Regions from separate parts of the Sedimenticola thiotaurini genome, predicted to be linked through region 3. Evidence: predicted binding sites of a transcription regulator. Region 3 holds the regulator's gene; each other region holds the start of a gene.
What was found. The regulator sigma-54, encoded in region 3, starts transcription at its own class of promoters, with help from an activator protein. The targets are predictions, from matches to a motif close to TGGCANGNTNCNTGCTT.

Region 1: a site for sigma-54 is predicted at 1,696-1,712, ahead of AAY24_RS01430 (TOBE domain-containing protein). Genes of this name have one in related genera too.
Region 2: a site for sigma-54 is predicted at 1,607-1,623, ahead of glnK (P-II family nitrogen regulator). Genes of this name have one in related genera too.
Region 4: a site for sigma-54 is predicted at 1,305-1,321, ahead of nifV (homocitrate synthase). Genes of this name have one in related genera too.

Annotation. Positions count from the first base shown of each region.
Region 1 is NZ_CP011412.1:329,870-333,009, reverse strand. Features, by position in the region: gene AAY24_RS01435 (peptidoglycan-binding domain-containing protein) at 291-1,391, shown strand; gene AAY24_RS01430 (TOBE domain-containing protein) at 1,799-2,602, shown strand; gene modA (molybdate ABC transporter substrate-binding protein) at 2,660-3,140, shown strand, end outside.
Region 2 is NZ_CP011412.1:2,599,158-2,602,297, forward strand. Features, by position in the region: gene AAY24_RS11965 (ammonium transporter) at 1-1,142, opposite strand, end outside; gene glnK (P-II family nitrogen regulator) at 1,183-1,521, opposite strand; gene ubiK (ubiquinone biosynthesis accessory factor UbiK) at 1,813-2,070, shown strand; gene AAY24_RS11985 (YifB family Mg chelatase-like AAA ATPase) at 2,135-3,140, shown strand, end outside.
Region 3 is NZ_CP011412.1:2,167,025-2,170,164, forward strand. Features, by position in the region: gene lptA (lipopolysaccharide transport periplasmic protein LptA) at 1-70, shown strand, start outside; gene lptB (LPS export ABC transporter ATP-binding protein) at 78-803, shown strand; gene AAY24_RS09870 (RNA polymerase factor sigma-54) at 913-2,415, shown strand; gene hpf (ribosome hibernation-promoting factor, HPF/YfiA family) at 2,440-2,775, shown strand; gene AAY24_RS09880 (PTS sugar transporter subunit IIA) at 2,795-3,140, shown strand, end outside.
Region 4 is NZ_CP011412.1:3,625,183-3,628,322, forward strand. Features, by position in the region: gene nifS (cysteine desulfurase NifS) at 1-1,067, shown strand, start outside; gene nifV (homocitrate synthase) at 1,365-2,513, shown strand; gene cysE (serine O-acetyltransferase) at 2,510-3,140, shown strand, end outside.

The DNA of each region.
Region 1 (3,140 bases), 1.8 Mb from region 3:
AGCCGTGTGAAAAACGTTGCGATTACAGATGTAAAACCGCAGCTAATCCACTGTTTATGAACTGTCAAACGATGTTCACAGGGCACAATAACCGGTCCATCGGATAGCGCATAACCGTCTGCTACAACCCGTTATTCGTATCCCATTCGGGGATTACATCCTGCTGTTCACAATTATTGACAAACCAACTCACCGGTCACGCGTAGACTGCCTGCAGGGATTGGTGCTGTTGATGGTCTTTAACAATACCAGTGACTTTATGACATACCACCGGATAGGGAGTTAAAGACATGAACAGAACCAGAATTTTTTTAGCATTAGGTGCGGCAACCATCGGTTTGACCTTGGGCGGCTGTGCAACCACAAACAACAACCGGGTGACAGAGCTGGAGTCTGAGTTGAATCAAAGTCAGGCCCAATTGATGCAGGCCCAGAAAGAGAAGGCCGATATGGAGATGGCCATGGAAGAGATCACCGCCGAGCACATGACCAAACAGCCGGCCATGGCCAGTGCGGATAGCGGCAGTCTGCTGCCACCGGACGCGGTAGCTGGACACTGTTACGCCCGGGTATTGACACCAGCCACCTATCAATCGGTACAGAAAAAAGTGCTCGTCAATGAGCCCACAGAGCGGGTTGAAGTTATCCCGGCCCGATATGAGTGGACCGAACAGCGTGTACTGGTCAAAGAGGAGTCGGTAGAGGCCAAGCTGATTCCGGCCCGTCACGAATGGAAAACCGAAGAAGTTCTGGTCAGGGAAGCGTCTGAAGAGTTGGTGGAAATTCCTGCCACTTACAAGACCGTCTCAGAACAGGTCATGATCAAGCCGGCCTACACCACCTGGAAAAAGGGTCGTGGTCCGATTGAGCGCATTGACAACAGCACCGGCGAGATCATGTGTCTGGTGGATGTGCCCGCCCAGTACAAAACCGTCTCCCGTCAGGTTGAGGTGACTCCGGCCCGGACTTCCAAACGGGTCATTCCTGCCCAATACAACACCGTTAAACGACTGGTGATGGTGGAGGAGCCGCGGATGGCAACCGTCACCGTTCCAGCCGAGTACAAGGTGGTAAAGGTTAAAAAACTGGCGTCCCAGGCAGCGGAGAAGCGTTATGCCATTCCGGCCGTCTACTCAACCATTACCGAGCAGAGCAAGGTATCGGACAGCCGCATGGAGTGGCGCTCAATTCTTTGTGAAACCAACACTACCCCGGGCGTGGTAAAACGGATTCAGGCGGCACTGAAACAGAAGGGTTACAAGCCCGGTCAGATCGATGGTGTTATTGGCCACGAGACCCTTTCCGCATTAAAAATGTATCAGCGCGACAGCCGGCTTGCGGAAGGTCAGCTGACCATCAAGACCATGGAGTCGCTCGGTGTGTCGTTATAACGGCCAGACTGTCGACCTGATCTGAAGGTTACAGTGTTGCAAACCCAGCAGGGTGGACACAGATTCTGTGTCCACCCTTTTTATGTTCTGAACACGCAAACCCTTAGCACTGCCGATTCCATCCAATCTCCGTTCTCCCGACGTCTGTCGATCAACCATACAACCCGCTCCATCTGCCCTGCCACTCCAGGTCCCCACTCCCTGTAGGATTTGCGACCAGCCCGTTATGCGTTTTTGTTGCATGTCGCACAAGCGATCGTAGCAACAGACCAATCCCGCCATTCAAATCAATAAGTTACCGGTCTGGTACGGAGTTTGCTCCTGACATTCCAACAGCAGCAGACAAGTGAGGAGACCGTTATGCAGACCGTTTTCATATCGATCAGACCTTTCACCGGAGCAGGACCATGAGCAACACACTATCGCACGTGGATGGCCGTCTCTGGATGAGTGGCAACAACGGTGTGGACCTGACAGCGGAACGGGTAGAGCTACTGGAAGCGATTGATGAACGGGGCTCCATATCTGCCGCCGCCAAGGCCCTCGGCATCAGTTACCGGAGTGCCTGGGACGCTGTTAACCGTATCAATAACCTGGTCGATCCACCCCTACTGATTCGTCGACCCGGCGGCTCCCAGGGTGGAGAGACCCTGCTCACCGAGCAGGGCAAAAACATGATCGAGGCCTTCCGCCGTATGGAAGCGGAGTACCGGCGGGTACTGGCGGGCATGAGCCGGGAGATGGCAGACCTGGATCAACTGCAGCAACTGATGAGGAGACTTGCCATGCGTACCAGCGCACGAAATCAACTACGGGGAACTGTTATCGAGACCCGGACCGGCCCGGTGAATGCCGAAGTCACTCTGGCCATCAACCGCGACGCCCGTCTGACCGCAACCATCACCCGGGAAAGCCTGGTGGAGATGGGACTGACCGAAGGGCGTGATGCCTATGCCCTGTTCAAGGCCAGTTCAGTCATCGTGGCACCGGCCAATGAGTGCCTGCGCAGCAGTGCCCGCAATCGACTCTGTGGCCTTGTCTCCCGCGTTCATACCGGCCAGATCGGCAGCGAGGTGGTGATTGAAATGGAAGGCGACAAACATATCGCCGCCATTGTCACCAAGGAGAGCGAGCAGGCGCTGGGATTGCGCAAGGGAATGGCTCTTTGCGCCCTGATCAAGGCGAGCCATGTCATTCTCGGCGTTGATTGATTCCCCGTGGCAAAAATCCCTTTTTATGACAAACCTTAATCGCAATGGAGTAGTCAGATGTATGTAAAAAAATTGTCCCGTACCCTGGGTGTGCTGAGCCTGATTCTGGGCAGCACGGTGGCACTGGCGGATAGTGTCCATGTGGCCGTGGCGGCCAACTTCACCGCGGCCATGAAAGAGATTGCCGCCGATTTTGAAAAATCCAGCGGACATCATGCGGTGTTGAGCTTCGGCTCCACCGGCAAGCTCTATACCCAGATTGTCCACGGCGGCGCCCCCTTCGAGGTGTTCCTTGCCGCCGACCAGCGACGACCCGAGTTGATGGAGCAGGCGGGCCAGGCCAGTGGGCGCTTCACCTATGCGGTCGGCAAGTTGGTCCTGTGGAGCAGTGATGCCAACCGGGCGGTTGATGAGCACTCCCTGAGCGAGGATGATTTCCAGAAGCTGGCCATCGCCAATCCCAAAACCGCACCCTATGGTGCCGCTTCAGTGGAGGTGATGCGCAACCTGGGCCTGTACCAACAACTGGCGCCGAAGC
Region 2 (3,140 bases), 430 kb from region 3:
AAGCTGGCGACGAAGGTCCAGGCGAAGATCACGGCCAGGCCGGTGAGCTGTGCGCCGAAGGTTGCACCGTCGTTGGAGAACGGTACGGCCAACAGACCCCACATACCGACCACACCATGCACCGAAATGGCACCGACAGGATCATCAATCTTCATCTTGTCCAGTGACAGGATGGCAAACACCACCAGCACACCACCAACCGCGCCGACAACCGTCGCCCAGAGGGGGGTTGGGGCCAGCGGTTCAGCCGTAATCGCCACCAGGCCCGCCAGTGCGCCGTTAAGGGTCATGGTCAGATCAGCCTTGCCGAAAATAGCCCGGGCGGTCAGCAATGCAGCTACCACACCACCGGCTGCGGCTGCGTTGGTATTGACAAATACAGCGGCGACGGCGTTGGCCTCACCCACATTGGAGAGGATCAGCTCTGAACCACCGTTGAATCCAAACCAGCCCAACCAGAGGATAAAGGTACCCAGGGTCGCCATCGGCATGTTGGAACCGGGGATCGCGCGGATCTCACCACCGGGGCCGTACTTACCCTTACGGGCACCCAGCAACAGGACACCGGCCAACGCAGCTGAGGCACCTGCCAGATGGACCACACCGGAACCCGCGAAATCCTGGAATCCGAGGCCATCAAGGAAACCACCGCCCCACTTCCAGTAACCCTGCATGGGATAGATGAAACCGGTCATGGCCACAGCAAACAGCAGGAAGCTCCACAGTTTCATACGCTCGGCCACCGCACCGGAGACGATGGACATGGAGGTAGCCACAAACACCACCTGGAAGAAGAAGTCGGACATACCGGAGTAGTAATCACCGTCATACCAGCCCGCCGGATCCTGTTTCAGGACCGCGCCCGGATCGTTGTCGCCGCCAAACATGAACGACAGATCAAACGACGGGATCACGCCGTTACCCGCTTCCGGGTACATAATGCCGTAACCCATCAGCATGTACATGATGCTGGCGATGGCGAACAGCGCCACATTCTTGGTCAGGATTTCGGCGGTATTCTTGGCCCGTACCAGCCCCGCCTCCAACATGGCGAAACCTGCCGCCATCCACATCACCAACGCGCCCGATACCAGGAAGTAGAAGGTATCGAGGGCGTAGCGAAGATTGAGTATCTCTTCCATTGCATTCACCTCTTTAATTTAGAAACGTGTTCTTCAGGAATCAGAGCGCATCGGGACCGGTTTCGCCGGTGCGTATCCGCACCACCTGTTCCAGGTTGGTGACGAAAATCTTGCCGTCACCGATCTTGCCGGTTTTGGCCGCTTCGCTGATCGCCTCGATCACCTGATCCAGCTTGTCTGCGGCAACAGCCACGTCGACCCGGATTTTGGGTAGAAAATCGACCACGTATTCAGCACCGCGATAGAGCTCAGTATGGCCTTTCTGTCGGCCGAAACCCTTAACCTCGACGACGGTAATACCTGACACGCCAATCTCAGATAGCGCTTCACGTACGTCATCCAGCTTGAAGGGCTTGATGATTGCAGAAACCAGTTTCATTGCTTGTTCTCCTGCTGTTTAAATTTAAGTTGTTCAGCCATTCCCACTTATGGACCAGAAGTTCCGGCCCGGCTTGACATCACATCAGCAGATCCCGTGCCAACAGCTATTTTTCCTTTCAACACAGGAAGTTATACAGATACCCATAAAATGGCGAAAAAAAAACATGCACCAAGAAGAGGCTCTATACAGCCTTCGCACCATTATAGTGCACTTAAACCAGGGCAATTTTGCTGCGCTGCATGATCCGCAGGACTGGACAACCGCCTTCGCCCCCGTTATCTTGCGCCCATGATTGATTCCAAGCTTTTAGATGACCTCGCCAAACGGGTGGCCGGCAGCGTTCCAAGCGGCCTGCAACTGCTCCAGGAAGACCTGCAGAAAAACCTGCGTTCAGCACTGGAGACAGGGCTTAACCACCTGGAACTGGTGACCCGGGAGGAGTTCGAAGTTCAGCGTGCTGTGCTGTTGCGCACCCGGGAAAAGCTGGAGCAGCTGGAGCAGCGTGTCGCCGAACTGGAAGCCGGTAAACAGCCAGCATCCGAGTGACCGCCTGATATCAGATAACATCGATCAGTGACGATCAGCCCGACACACACCATGGAAGGTGAATATGTCTCTCGCCACACTGCACAGCCGTGCCCGCAGCGGTATACAGGCACCCCTGGTCACCATTGAGGTACACCTGGCCAATGGCCTGCCGGCGCTCTCAATCGTTGGCCTGCCGGAAATGGCGGTCAAGGAGAGCAAGGATCGGGTCCGGGGCGCCCTGCTCAACTCCGGTTTCGAATTTCCACCCCGCCGCATCACCATCAACCTGGCCCCGGCCGATCTGCCTAAAGAGGGCGGGCGGTTTGACCTGGCTATCGCCCTGGGCATCCTGGCCGCCTCGGGACAGATCCCGAGCCAGTCTCTCCATCAGTATGAATTCATCGGCGAACTGGCCCTGTCCGGGGCGCTCCGGCCGGTCAAGGGAGTACTGCCGGTGGCCCTGGCGGCCCGGGATGCCGGTCGCGGTCTGATCCTGCCCCAGGAGTGCGCCGGTGAAGCGGCACTGGTCAGCCAGATCCCGCTGTTTCCGGCCAACCACCTGCTGAGTGTCTGCGACCTGCTGATCAAGGGTGATGAAGTTGCTCCCCACCCAACAGCTCCCGAGCCGCCCGCTCCGGCACAGCAGCCGGATCTGGCCGATGTGCGGGGTCAACAGCACGCCAAGCGTGCGCTGGAGATCGCCGCCGCCGGTGCCCACAGTCTGCTGATGATCGGTCCGCCCGGCACCGGCAAGTCGATGCTCGCCTCCCGCCTGCCCGGTATCCTGCCGGGCATGACCGAACAGGAGGCACTGGAGACCGCCGCTATCCGCTCCATCAGCAACCTGGGCTTCTCCGCCGCAGACTGGCGCCAACGGCCGTTTCGCGCCCCACACCACACCGCCTCCGGGGTCGCTTTGGTGGGCGGCGGCAGTAACCCGCGCCCCGGCGAGATATCCCTGGCCCATAACGGGGTGATGTTCCTCGATGAACTGCCGGAGTTCGACCGGCGCGTGCTGGAGGTACTGCGCGAACCCCTGGAGAGTGGTCAGGTGACCATCTCCCGGGCCGCCCGGCAGGAGCAGTTCC
Region 3 (3,140 bases):
CATTGTAAAGGCCGGTGCCAGCGCCAAGGGCAAGGAACGGGTCCGGGTCACTATCGGTGGCAAAAAGTAACCCGCCCATGAGTGTGCTCGTAGCTGACAAGCTGGTAAAACACTATCGCCGTCGCGCGGTGGTCAACGGGGTCTCCCTGAAGGTAGCCGCTGGCGAGGTGGTTGGGCTGCTCGGACCCAACGGTGCCGGCAAGACCACCTGTTTCTACATGATCGCCGGGCTGGTGCCGTCGGAAAAGGGCGCCATCAGCATTGATGGTCACGACATCACCGGCCTGCCGATGCATGCCCGGGCCCGGCTCGGCCTCGGCTATCTGGCCCAGGAGCCATCGATTTTCCGTAAGTTATCGGTATTCAACAATATTTTTGCCATCCTGGAGACTCGCAAGGACCTACGGCGTCCGGAACAGATCGAGGCCTGCGAGGCGCTGCTGGTGGACTTTAACCTGACCCATCTGCGGAACAATCTGGCGATGAGCCTGTCCGGGGGCGAACGTCGCCGGCTGGAGATCGCCCGCTCACTGGCGATGGAACCCCGCTTCATCCTGCTGGATGAACCCTTCGCCGGCATCGATCCGATCTCGGTCAAGGATATCCAGAATATTATCCGCTCCCTCTCCTCCCGGGGTATCGGCGTGCTGATTACCGATCACAATGTGCGGGAGACCCTCGGAATCTGCGGACGGGCCTATATTATCAGCGAGGGACAGGTCCTGGCTGAGGGTGAGCCGGAACAGATTCTGGCCAACCAGGAGGTACGCTCGGTCTACCTGGGAACAGAGTTCAGTCTGTAGCTTGACCGATGACAATTAACACTTTTTCCCCTTGTGCGCCTGTGCAGTTTTTACGCTAGAATGAAACTGTGAAAACTATACAAATTACGTACCAGATTCAGATATTCGCATGAAGCAGACGCTCCAGCTTCGCCTTGGCCAACATCTAACCATGACGCCGCAATTGCAGCAGGCTATCCGCTTGCTGCAACTTTCGACGCTGGATCTCAAACAGGAGATCCAGGAGGCCCTCGACTCCAACCTGATGCTGGAGACCGAGGAGGATAACAGTGCCCGCGAAGAGGCCCGCCAACAGGAGCAGCAGAGCGTAATCGATGGACTGAACGGCGAAAACCTGAAAGCTGACAAGGCCAACAGCAACGATCTCAATAACGAGAAAGAGATCAATGGCGAGGCCAGTTCCATGCCGGAAGAGCTGCCTGTGGACAGCGGCTGGGACGATGTCTACGACAGCACCCTGCCGCCCTCCTCCGGGATGGCCTCACGGGACTCCGGAGACAGTGACTACCTGGCCCAGCGCCGTAGCGCCCGAACCCTCTATGACTACCTCACCTGGCAGCTGAACCTGACCCCGTTCAGCGATCTCGACCGTCAGATAGCGGTTGCCATCATCGACGGTATTGATGAAGACGGCTACCTGCGGATGGAGCTGAATGAGATTCTCGACGACATGGAGGCCGACGAGATCGAACTGGATGAGATCGAAGCGGTGCTGCACCGGATCCAGCAGTTTGATCCACCCGGTGTGGGTGCCCGGGATCTGCGCGAATGCCTGCTGATTCAGCTGCGCCAGTACACCGAACCCCATCCGGCCATGGAACTTACCCTGCGGCTGGTGGATGACCATTTTGACCTGTTGGCCCAGCAGGACCACAACCAGATCAAACGCAAGCTGAAGATCGACGACGACACCCTGAAATCGATCAACCAACTGATCCGCTCACTGATTCCGCGGCCCGGCAGCCTGGTGGCTGAAACTGAGGCCCAATATGTCATCCCCGATGTGTTCGTGACCCGTCGGGATGGCACCTGGCACGTGGATCTGAATGCCGAGGCCGCGCCCAAACTGCGGGTCAACCCGGACTACGCCCGGCTGATCCGGCGCGCCGACAACAGTGAAGACAACACCTGCCTGAAAAACCACCTGCAGGAGGCGCGCTGGTTTATCAAAAGCCTGATGAGCCGCAACGAGACCCTGTTGCGGGTGGCCACCAAAATCGTCGAGCTGCAGCGCGGCTTCTTCGAGCACGGTGAAGAGGCGATGAAACCGCTGGTGCTGCGGGACATTGCCGAGGCCCTGGACCTGCATGAATCGACCATCTCCAGGGTAACGACCCAAAAGTACATGCATACCCCGCGGGGTACGCTGGAGTTCAAGTATTTCTTCTCCAGCCATGTCAGTACCGCCGGAGGGGGAGAGTGTTCCGCCACGGCGATACGCGCACTGATCAAAAAACTGATCGCTGCCGAAAAACCCAACAAACCGCTAAGCGACAACAAACTGGCCAGTATACTTGCCGATCAGGGCATTCAGGTCGCGCGGCGAACAGTAGCGAAATATCGCGAGTCCATGGCGATTCCGCCATCCAACGAGCGCAAGCGCCTCGTCTAGAGGCCCGTAACCAAGGAGCAAACCATGCAAATCAGCATCACCGGTCATCATGTGGACATCACCGAAGCCATGCGCAACTACGTGGATACAAAATTGGAGCGCCTGGAACGGCACTTTGATCATGTTGCCAAAATCCACGTCATCCTGAGTGTTGAGAAACTGCGTCAGAAAGCGGAAGCAACACTGCATGTGAATGGTGCCGATGTCTTCGCCGAGTGTGAAGAGGAGGATATGTATGCAGCCATTGATGGCCTGGTGGACAAGATCGACCGCCAGGTCAAAAAACTCAAGGAGAAAAGCACTAATCACCGCAATGGTGCAGGTATGAAGGGCATTGACCCTGCCAACGCCGAAATCTAACCCAAAAGGCACCACAATCATGTTTCCCGCAAATTTCATTAGCGTCGAACGCATCAGTGTCGCCAACCCGGCGGCCAGTAAAAAGCGCGTACTCGAAGAGGTAGCCGGACTGCTGGCCTCTGCTTCAGATGAGCTTACCCAGGGCAATGTATTCGACAAACTACTTGAGCGGGAACGATTGGGCAGCACCGGGCTGGGGCATGGCATCGCCTTGCCCCACGCCCGCGTTGCCGGCGTCACGGAAGCCCGCGGTGCCTTTGTCCAGTTGCAGTCAGGGGCGGATTTCGACGCCCTGGACCAACAACCGGTCGACCTGGTATTCGGACTGCTGGTACCGGAAGAGGCCACCGAAGAGCACCTGCAAC
Region 4 (3,140 bases), 1.5 Mb from region 3:
AAAAGGCGCGCCGGCAGGTGCAAGCGCTGCTGGGTGCGGAGCATGACTCGGAGATCATCTTCACCTCCTGCGGTACCGAATCGGACTCCACTGCCATCCTCTCCGCGTTGCGGGCGCAGCCGGAGCGGCGCGAGATCATCACCACCGTGGTGGAGCATCCAGCGGTACTGACGCTCTGCAACTACCTGGAGAAAGATGGTTACAAGGTCCACTACCTGGAGGTGGACAAGCGCGGCCGGCTGGATATGCAGACCTACGCCAGGCTGCTGTCAGACAAGGTGGCGGTGGTCTCGGTGATGTGGGCCAACAACGAGAGCGGCACCCTGTTCCCGGTGCTGGAGATGGCGGAGATGGCCCGGGCCGCCGGGGTGATGTTCCATACCGACGCGGTGCAGGCGGTGGGGAAACTGCCCATCAATCTGAAAGAGAGCGCCATCGACATGCTCTCCCTGTCGGGGCACAAGCTGCACGCCCCCAAGGGGATTGGCGTGTTGTACCTGCGCCGTGGCGTACGCTTTCGGCCATTGCTGCGGGGTGGTCATCAGGAGCGGGGCAGACGCGCCGGTACGGAAAACGCTGCCTCCATCGTGGCACTCGGCAAGGCGTGTGAAATGGCCGCCGAGTCGCTGGATTACGAGAAGCGTTACGTCAAGGCGATGCGGGATCGTCTGGAGCAGGGCATTCTGGAGCAGGTGCCGTACTGCTTTGTTACCGGCGATCCCAACAACCGGTTGCCCAATACCTGCAATATCGCCTTTGAATATATCGAGGGCGAGGCGATTCTGCTGCTGCTGAACAAGCTGGGTATCGCCGCCTCCAGCGGCTCTGCCTGCACCTCCGGCTCACTGGAACCCTCCCATGTGATGCGGGCCATGGATATACCCTTCACTGCGGCCCACGGCTCGGTACGTTTCTCCCTCTCCCGCTACAACACCATGGAGGAGGTGGAGCGGGTCATCGCGGCGGTACCGCCGATTGTGGAGCGGCTGCGTAAACTGTCGCCCTACTGGAATGGTGACGCCCCGGCGGAAGGGCCGGAGCTGGCCTTTGCCCCGAGCTATGGCTGAATATTCCGGTATCCGACCGTTGCCCATGGTCGGATAACCGGTCCCGAATGGGTCCTCCTTGCCGCAATCTGATTGCGGCTTTTTTTTTGCCACATCGGCCGGCTGCTTGGCGGGGCAGTGGGGGGATTGACTAACACCTATTCCCCTTTGTCCGGTTTGCGACAATCGCCCGTAACGCGACATTCAATTTTTCCGACCGGGAAAGCTATCTTATTGAAAATCAGCGATTATTCCTGCTGGCACACAGTTTGCTCCAGTCTTTGACAGAAACGGTTATTCAGCAACAGGCGGAGCGCAATGATCACCATTAACGACACCACCCTGCGCGACGGCGAACAGTCTGCCGGCGTCGCCTTCACCCTGGAGGAGAAACTGGCCATCGCCTGTGCGTTGGATGGACTCGGGGTGCCGGAACTGGAAGTGGGTATACCGGCCATGGGGGTGGAGGAGCGTGAATCGATCCGTGTGGTGGCCGGCGCGATGCAGCAGGCGCAGCTGATGGTCTGGTGTCGCATGCAGAGCCGGGACATCGCCCGCTGCCGGGACCTGGGCGTCCAGCGGGTCGATCTCTCCATTCCGGTTTCCGATCAGCAGATCTACCACAAGCTCAATCGCAGCCGTGACTGGTTATTGAAGCAGATCGAACGCTGTGTCGGCGAGGCGCTGGAACTGGGCCTGGAGGTGTGCGTGGGTGGCGAGGACGCTTCGCGGGCCGATCCGGAGTTTCTCTGGCAGGTGGTGGAGATGGCCGAACAGGCCGGCGCGGCCCGGTTCCGCTTTGCCGACACCGTCGGCATCATGGAGCCGTTCCGGGTGCATGAGAGCATCGGCGACTTGCGCCGTATCTGCGACCTGGAGATCGAGATGCACGCCCACGACGACCTGGGTCTGGCCACCGCCAATACCCTGGCGGCGATCCGGGCCGGTGCCACCCACGTTAACACCACCGTACATGGACTGGGTGAACGGGCCGGTAACGCCCCGCTGGAGGAGGTGTTGATGGGACTGCGGCGCTTCTTCGGCCAGGGTCTGGAGATCGACATGACCCATTTCCCCGCTGTCTCCGAGCTGGTGGAGCAGGCCTCCGGTCGCAGCGTCGGCTGGCACAAGAGTCTGGTGGGGGCCGGGGTATTCACCCATGAGGCGGGTATCCACGTGGATGGCTTGATGAAGGACCGGCTCAATTACCAGGGCGTTGATCCGGCGGAACTGGGCCGTGAACACCGGATTGTGCTGGGCAAGCACTCCGGCAGTCATGCCGTGATCCAGGCCTATGCCGATATGAATATACAGCTGACCCGCCAGCAGGCCGGATTCCTGCTGCAGCGGGTCAGGCACTACACCACCCTGCATAAGCGCCCCCCCGCCGACCAGGAGCTGCGTCAGTTCTATCTGGAGGTCAACCTGGATCTTAACCGGCCCGAACGGGTAGGGAGACCGCAATGAACGGTGGCACGGAACTGATCCACCCAGCGCTTGGTCAGCGGTCGGAAGCGTCGCTCTGGCGCACTATCCGGGAGGATATCGGCTGCACCTTTGACCGGGACCCGGCCGCCCGCACCCGGCTGGAGGTCATCACCACCTATCCGGGCATTCACGCCATTCTGCTCTATCGCGTGGCCCATCGGCTGTGGCGGCGTGGCTGGCGCTACCTGCCCCGGCTGATCAGTTACCTGGGGCGGATCTGGACCGGTATCGATATCCATCCGGGGGCCCGGATCGGTCGGCGCTTCTTTATCGATCACGGGGCCGGGGTGGTGATCGGCGAGACCGCCGAAGTGGGGGATGATGTGACCCTCTATCACGGCGTCACCCTGGGCGGGGTCTCCTGGAACCGGGGTAAGCGTCACCCCACCCTGGGTAACCAGGTGGTGGTGGGGGCCGGGGCCAAGATTCTCGGACCCATCCAGATCGGCAACCAGGCCCGGGTCGGCGCCAACTCGGTGGTGATCGCCTCGGTGCCGGATGGCCGGACCGTGGTGGGGATTCCGGGCAAGCTGGTGAATCCGACCCGGGTGTCCGATGCACCAACCGGCGCCATCGACCTGAACCATCACCTGATTCCCGATCCGT